Regions from separate parts of the Priestia sp. SIMBA_032 genome, predicted to be linked through region 2. Evidence: riboswitches for the same ligand, from Rfam matches in the RefSeq annotation. Region 2 holds a riboswitch; the other holds the start of a gene.
The links. A riboswitch is a leader RNA that binds a small molecule or an ion and turns the genes downstream of it on or off. The one in region 2 is predicted to bind S-adenosylmethionine.
Positions count from the first base shown of each region.

Region 1: linked by a shared signal. The riboswitch ahead of SB717_RS20870 (phosphoadenylyl-sulfate reductase) and the one ahead of metE (5-methyltetrahydropteroyltriglutamate--homocysteine S-methyltransferase) in region 2 are both predicted to bind S-adenosylmethionine.

Region 1 covers NZ_JAWRXD010000006.1:305,852-309,480, forward strand. The annotation lists gene SB717_RS20860 (VOC family protein) at 1-180, opposite strand, end outside; gene cdaS (sporulation-specific diadenylate cyclase CdaS) at 278-904, opposite strand; SAM riboswitch class I at 1,218-1,320, shown strand; gene SB717_RS20870 (phosphoadenylyl-sulfate reductase) at 1,575-2,288, shown strand; gene cysP (sulfate permease) at 2,308-3,387, shown strand; gene sat (sulfate adenylyltransferase) at 3,440-3,629, shown strand, end outside.
Region 2 covers NZ_JAWRXD010000014.1:63,282-66,910, reverse strand. The annotation lists gene metE (5-methyltetrahydropteroyltriglutamate--homocysteine S-methyltransferase) at 1-1,577, opposite strand, end outside; cobalamin riboswitch at 1,728-1,916, opposite strand; SAM riboswitch class I at 1,996-2,106, opposite strand; gene SB717_RS25840 (hypothetical protein) at 2,187-2,438, opposite strand; gene SB717_RS25835 (hypothetical protein) at 2,709-2,879, opposite strand; gene SB717_RS25830 (sugar porter family MFS transporter) at 3,017-3,629, opposite strand, start outside.

The sequences.
Region 1 (3,629 bases), on a different contig from region 2:
CCCTTGAATTAACTCTACGATTACATTTCCTTCTAAGCCTAGAAAAGCTAGCTTCAAAGACGGATCGGTATGTGGCAGTGTTTCGATGAGCTCTAGTCCCACTTTTTGTGTATAGAACTCAATAGATTCTTCTATGTCCTTTACTTGAACGCCTACATGTTCAAATTTTAAAATTGCCATATGCATCACCCGTATCTATAGTATGTAAAAACTATGAAATATATTAAAGAGAAAGGGTAGAGAAGTCAAGATAGGGCTGCTTGTCAGGAAAGGGCTCTTAAATCATATTTTTGCTGGAGTGAATAGGGTAGAGGCTTCCATCAAGAGCAAACGAAATTTTACCTGTTTCTTCGGATACAACTAAAATTAATGCATCCGACTTTTCTGACATTCCAATGGCTGCACGGTGACGTGTTCCCAATTTTTTGTTCGTTGAAATAATAGACGAGAGAGGTAAAACATTAGCAGCTGAAATAAGCTGATTATTTCTAATTAGGACGGCTCCGTCATGTAAGGGTGTCCCTGGATAGAACAGTGTCTCAACTAGCGTAGCGCTGACAGGAGCTTGAATAGGCATTCCTTTTTGAATAAGAGGGTCTACATTTTGTTCCCGTTCAATGACAATTAAAGCGCCGTGACGTTTCTCAGAAAGGTTATGAATAGCTAAGGACAGAGCAGCATATTCAAATGTATAAGGCGATAAGTAATGACGCAAGTAATAAGAGGCGGCCGTAGCTTGAACATCTTGAAATAACCTTCTCATCTCCTCAAAATCACATAGGATACAATGATCACTCGTGTCTAAATGTTTAATTAAATTAGAGGCTTCAGTTGAAATCTGCTGTAAATATGTTCGCACATTATTTTTAATTGTATCGTCTAATTGAAAGGGTTGTCTCTCCATCTTATATAGCTCCTATCTGTCAGTCAGTGTTATCTGTAATGTGTGCTAATGTGGGTGAATTATCCGTAAAGCTTATAAATCCCTTATTAATTTTATAGGGAGGTTTTGCGTTTTATTTAGCAAGAGAATATAAAAAGTTGGAGAAAAAAGAAAGCGTTTTATAAACTGATATGTTCACATTTGGTTTAAATTTACATATGTTGTTTTAAATAAAAGTATAGATATTTCTGTGAATTTAAAGTATAGTTTTCTTATCGGATATATGATTTTTAATGTTGACAAATATTCTAAATATGCTAAAATTTTTAAAAAATGCTTATCAAGAGTGGTGGAGGGATCTGGCCCGCTGAACCCCGGCAACCTGCTTAGCAAGGTGCTAATTCCAGCAAAGTGTGGATCATTTTGAAAGATAAGGTGAAAATTTATTGCCTACCCAGTCTTTCAATATGGAAGACTTTTTATTTTGATATAGCGCAAGCGATAATTTAAGGAGGGACATTAATGACTGTAACCCCCGACTTAAAACAAATCTTTGAGCACGTGGAAGCAAAGTAAGAATTAAATAGTTTCGCTGACTAGACACACTAGAGGCGGTTTTATCCAATTCTAGTGGGTAAAACCGTCTTTTTTTATTGGATAACGCGGATAACTAAGAATTGGAGTGAAGAAAATGGCAGACTTATATACGTACGAAAACTGGAGTGATACATTTCCAGAGTTCGATAGTGAAGATGAAACAAAAGGAGCCCTTTCAGCATTGCAGTGGGCGTATGATACCTATGGAGATTCAATTATTTATGCATCAAGCTTTGGTATTGAAGGAATCGTGTTAATTGATTTAATTTCAAAAGTGAAAAAAGATGCTGAAATTGTCTTTTTAGATACGGGCGTTCATTTTAAAGAAACATATGAAGTAATTGATGCAATTAAAGAACGCTTTCCTGATTTGCGTATTCATATGAAAAAACCGGATTTAACGCTTGCAGAACAAGCCGAAAAACATGGAGATGAGCTTTGGAAGAGTCAGCCTAACCTATGCTGTCAAATTCGAAAAATCATCCCGTTAAGGGAATCTCTTGCTCCTTATGATGCGTGGATTTCTGGTTTGAGACGCGAGCAGTCTGAATCCCGTGCCAACACGAATTATTTTAATAAAGATGAGAAATTCAAGAAAGTGAAAGTCTGCCCGTTAATTCATTGGTCTTGGAAAGAAGTTTGGCGCTATGTGTATAAGCATGATTTACCATATAACAAACTTCATGATCAAGGCTACCCAAGTATCGGCTGTGAGCCCTGTACCGCACCTGCCTACAATGTAGACGATTTACGTTCAGGAAGATGGGCAGGTACACAAAAAGTTGAATGCGGATTACACGAATCTTAAATACGAAAGAGCTGAATAAATGATGCTTTTATATGTTGCCTTTATCATTGCGCTTTTTTTTGCAATGAATATTGGGGCAAGCGGTGCAGCAGCTGCTATGGGCGTTTCATACGGCTCCGGTGCGATTAAAAAGCGAAGAGTAGCCCTTTTCATCTGTGCTGTAGGTATTGTGCTCGGAGCCATCATCGGAGGCGGTGAGGTGGTAAGAACCATCAGTTCAGGTATCATACCTGAAAAATTGCTGTCAGTAGAATTAGTTATTATCATTCTGGCTGCTGCAACGCTGTCACTCTTTTTCGCGAATTTAATTGGTATCCCTCTATCAACAAGTGAAGTAACGGTTGGCTCAGTTGTTGGGGTAGGAGTAGCTTATCAATCTCTGTATGTGGAAAAACTTTTAGTTGTAATGTCTTTTTGGATGATTGTTCCGCTGGTTTCATTTGTCATTGCTTTTTTGATTGGAAAAGTGATAAAACGCAGAGCCCATAAAAAGGAAGCAGAGGGAAAGTGGAAAAGAGTTTTAACGATTTTAGTTATAGCGACGGGATTCTTTGAAGCCTTCTCAGCTGGAATGAATAACGTGGCAAATGCTGTCGGTCCTCTAGTAGGAGCTGGATTAATGGATGCTACAACGGGTGTCATAGCAGGAGGATTGGCTGTGGCGCTTGGAGCTCTTTTATTAGGAGGCCGAGTTATTGAAACAAACGGAAAAAAAATTACTCGCTATTCTGTAGGAGAAGGTTGTATTATCTCGGGTACTGGTGCTTCTCTTGTTACAGCAGCTTCACTTTTTGGTTTGCCTGTACCGCTTACACAGGTCACTACGTCTTCTATTATTGGAATAGGAGCAGCGAAAACGGGATTTACGAAAGAACAGCGCGAAGTGGTCATTCAAATGTTAAAGGTTTGGGTGGTATCCCCTGTGTTTTCACTCGTAATCTCATATGTTCTTGTGAAATTAGTACTTGAAAGCGACTTATATTCATTTGTGGTGCTAGCTAGTGGCTGCATTGCCACAGCAGGTGTTCTAAGCTTAGCTAGGACGACTAGAAGAAAAAGAGCAAGCTTGCAGTCGGAAAAAGAAAAAATGACTGCGTGATTCAAGTGCTTTTTATTATATTGTGTTAATTACTTAAGGAGGATTTTACAAAATGACAACAATTCAAGCACACGGTGGAGAATTAATTAATTTATATCAACCAACATATGACTACACGTCACTAACAAAAGAAATTGAAGTAGACAACATGGCTCTAAGTGATTTAGAACTAATTGGAATTGGTGCTTACAGCCCAATTACAGGGTTTTTAGGAGAAAAAGATTATCAATCCGTTGTTGAAA
Region 2 (3,629 bases):
GGCGGCTTCACGCAGCGAGAACCGTAAGATTGCACCCAGCCAAACTTCGTAAACTGAAAGCCTCCTAATTTCTCACCGAAGTATTCGACCATATCCGTACGCTCAAACTCTCCGTGCACAAGGACATCTAAGCCGATGTTTTCTTGAATTTCAATCCATTTTTTTATTTCCTCGCTAATGTACACTTCATATGCTTCATCGCTTAACTCGCCTTTACGCCATTTTAGACGCTCTTTTCGCACTTCTTTTGTTTGCGGAAAGCTTCCAATCGTTGTCGTTGGAAGAAGCGGCAGTTGAAAAGCTTCTTGCTGAACGCGCTGACGTACGTCAAACGGCGCTTGTCGCTCTGCTTTATAGCTGTGCAGCTGCTTCAGCTCTTTTTGCACGTCTTGATGATTTCGAAAAGATGATCCATTTAATGCTTGAATTGCCTGTTTGCTTACACTTATTTCTTCTTCTATTGCTTCTTTTCCTTGCTGCACCGCTTTCGTTAACAGCGTAATTTCCTTCAGCTTTTCATCTGCAAAAGAGAGCGCATTTTTCAATACTGGATCAATCGTCTCTTCATTTTTCACCGTGACAGGAACATGTAGCAGACTTGATGAAGGCTGCAGAATCAAACGGTCTTTTGATACGGCTTCTTCAATTTCACTGATTGTTAAAAGCTGCTCGTCCAAATTTTCACGCCAAATGTTTCGTCCGTCAATCACTCCTGCTGCCAGCACTTTATCAGTTGGAAAACCATATTTATTAAGCGCCGTGAGATTTTCGCCTCGGTCATGCACAAAGTCTAAACCGATTCCTTCAACAGGAAGAGACACGACTTCCTTATAGTAATCAACGCTGTCAAAATACGTTTGCAAAATGACTTTTACATTCGGTGCCGCTTCCTTCAAAGTTTGATAGACTTCTGTGTAAAGCGCCAGGTCTTCTTTTGATAGCGTTGTAGATAAAACCGGCTCATCTATTTGTACCCACTCTACTCCTTCTGCCTGCAGCTCCGCTAAGATAGTTGCATAAAGAGGAACAAATTGTTCAACTACTTTTTTAAACTCACTTTCTTTATATCCTTTTGACAGCTTTACAAATGTTACTGGACCTAAAATAACGGGCTTGCCTTCAATATTCAGCTTCTGTTTTGCTTCTTTGTAAAATTGAAGCGGGCGATTTTCTACAAGTGCCGGCGTACATTCCTCAAGCTCTGGTACGATATAGTGATAATTTGTGTTAAACCATTTTGTCATCGTAGAGGCTACCGCACCTTTTGTTCCTCGCGCGATGTCAAAATACGTTTCAAGCGATACCGGTCCTCCGTCATATTCAAAGCGCTTTGGCACCAAACCAAACATAGCGGCTGTATCTAACACGTGATCGTATAAGCTAAAATCTCCGACTGGAATCAGTTCAATTCCTGCGTCATGCTGTTTTTTCAGATGCCCAAGACGAAGAGCTTCAATTTCCTGTAGAAAGATATCTTTCTCTAGCTTCCCTGCCCAAAACTGCTCAAGCGCTTTTTTCCATTCTCGTTTTTCACCAATTCTTGGATAACCTACATTTGAACTTTTTACACTGCTCATTTTTTCCACTCCCTGTATATTTTTTTATCGATAAACTAAAAAATCTCTCTTTTCGAAATGAAAAGAGAGATGATACGCATACTTAACTAAAGTTGAGATAGTCTGTTTTTCTCAACACGTATTCCTCACTCCTCTCTATATCCCGTAGAGCTTAAGTGCATACAACAGGCAGGTCTCCTGACTTAGGTTCATCGCTTCCTATCCCTTCCCATTTCAGCATGAAACAGTGGTTAATAAGTTGCTCCCCATTACAGTGGCGGGACCGCGCCGGCTTTTCACCGATCTTCCCTTTTAAGCTGCGTACATTCGTTACACAGCACCTGATGCATTTCTATGAAATTGTTCATTCAAAACATATTCACATAAAATAAAAAGCCTCTCTATCACGAATAGAGAGGCATAGTATCTATGAAATCCTCTCTTATTTTTCAAAGCTGTACGCTTTGCAGGATGTAGCACCTTTTCAACAAGATTGTTAAATGGTTGCCGGGCTTCACAGGGCCAGTCCCTCCGCCTCTCTCAATAAGAGTTTTGATTGTTTATAATATTTTGAATGTAGAGTCATCTTAACACCTTACATTTATGTTGTCAAAAGAAATTTCAAAAAAATCAGTTTTCAGGAGGCGTTGACGCTAATTTTTGCCTTAACAATTTGTAATCATCTTTTCGATGTGTTTCGATCAAGTCTTTTGCTCCTTGATGATACCCTGAAGAATAGATGTACTCTACCGCCGTTTCAATAAGCATTCTCTTTTCTTCCGCACACTCTCGGTCCATTAAGGGAAACAGTCTACCTAAAAGGTCATTTAAATCTTCCTTAATAAAACGATTAAGTCCTTCTTGCATCTTTTCGTTTGCCATGATAGCTCCTCCATTTGCTGTGTATGTTCCAAGCCTCTATAAACAGGCATTTCACTGTAAATTTTAAGATAAAGTTAAGTCATTAAACAGTATATCAAGTGAATGTTTTTCTTCAGTTACATATGTAATACAAATATATGACAAATATAGAGAATATATCATCCTTCATTATCTATTATAACGCTTGACTTAACCTTCTGCTACAAGGTTTCGTTAAGAGTTATGTACGGTTTTCCAAAAGAGGTTGAGACATAACGAAATGAATCCACTCTAAAGACACATGGAATACATGAGCTGAATCGCTTGTGACACCGCAGTTGATTTCCGTACAAGACTTCGCTTTCCGCGGGCGTCCGGTGAGCCTCCTCGTCGCATACGCTCCTGCGGGGTCTCACCTGTTCCGCTTTTCCCGAAGGAGTCTGCGTCTTTCCCTCCAATCAACTGCTAGAAGAAACTCAACAGATGAAACCTGCGCTTACCATAAAAAAACGAACCACTAATCAAACACTTTGATCAGTGGTTCGTTTTTCACTTCGGCTACCATACTTTTATCGCAGCCTCTTACATTTAAACAACAATTAGACGTATTTATTACGCTCAACCGGACTTAAAGAATTTCTTTCAGAGCGAGTTGCCATGTCCGTTTCAATTTGTTCTAGGCTACGTCCTTTTGTTTCAACAACTACAAAACGTATGAAGAATAATCCGAGAATACAAATGATCCCGAACGTTGAAAAGATAACGCCCAGACTAAACTGATCAGCTAAAATTGGGAACACAAGCCCTACTGCCAGCGATCCTGTCCAGTTAAAAGCAGATGAAATACCAGCACCGATTCCGCGTACAGAAAGCGGGAAAATTTCTCCTACAATGATCCACGTAAGCGGCGCCCAAGAAAACGCATAGCAAAGGATAAAGCAGCAAAGAGCAATTAACGTAACCCAGTTAACAACGACTTCATTAACGCCTAACGCTCCTAGAATAGCCGGTGTAAAGAATGAAAGAGCCATACCCGCGCCGCCAATCGTAAGAATGGTACGGCGGTTGAATCTATCAACAAACTGCAGAAAAATAAGTGTTGTCACGACGAAGATTACCCCAACAATGACCGTAAAACCAGCAGCTACCTGCGGGGCTAAACCAACTTGGCGAGCAATGCTTGTTGCATAATAAACAATTGAGTTTGAGCCT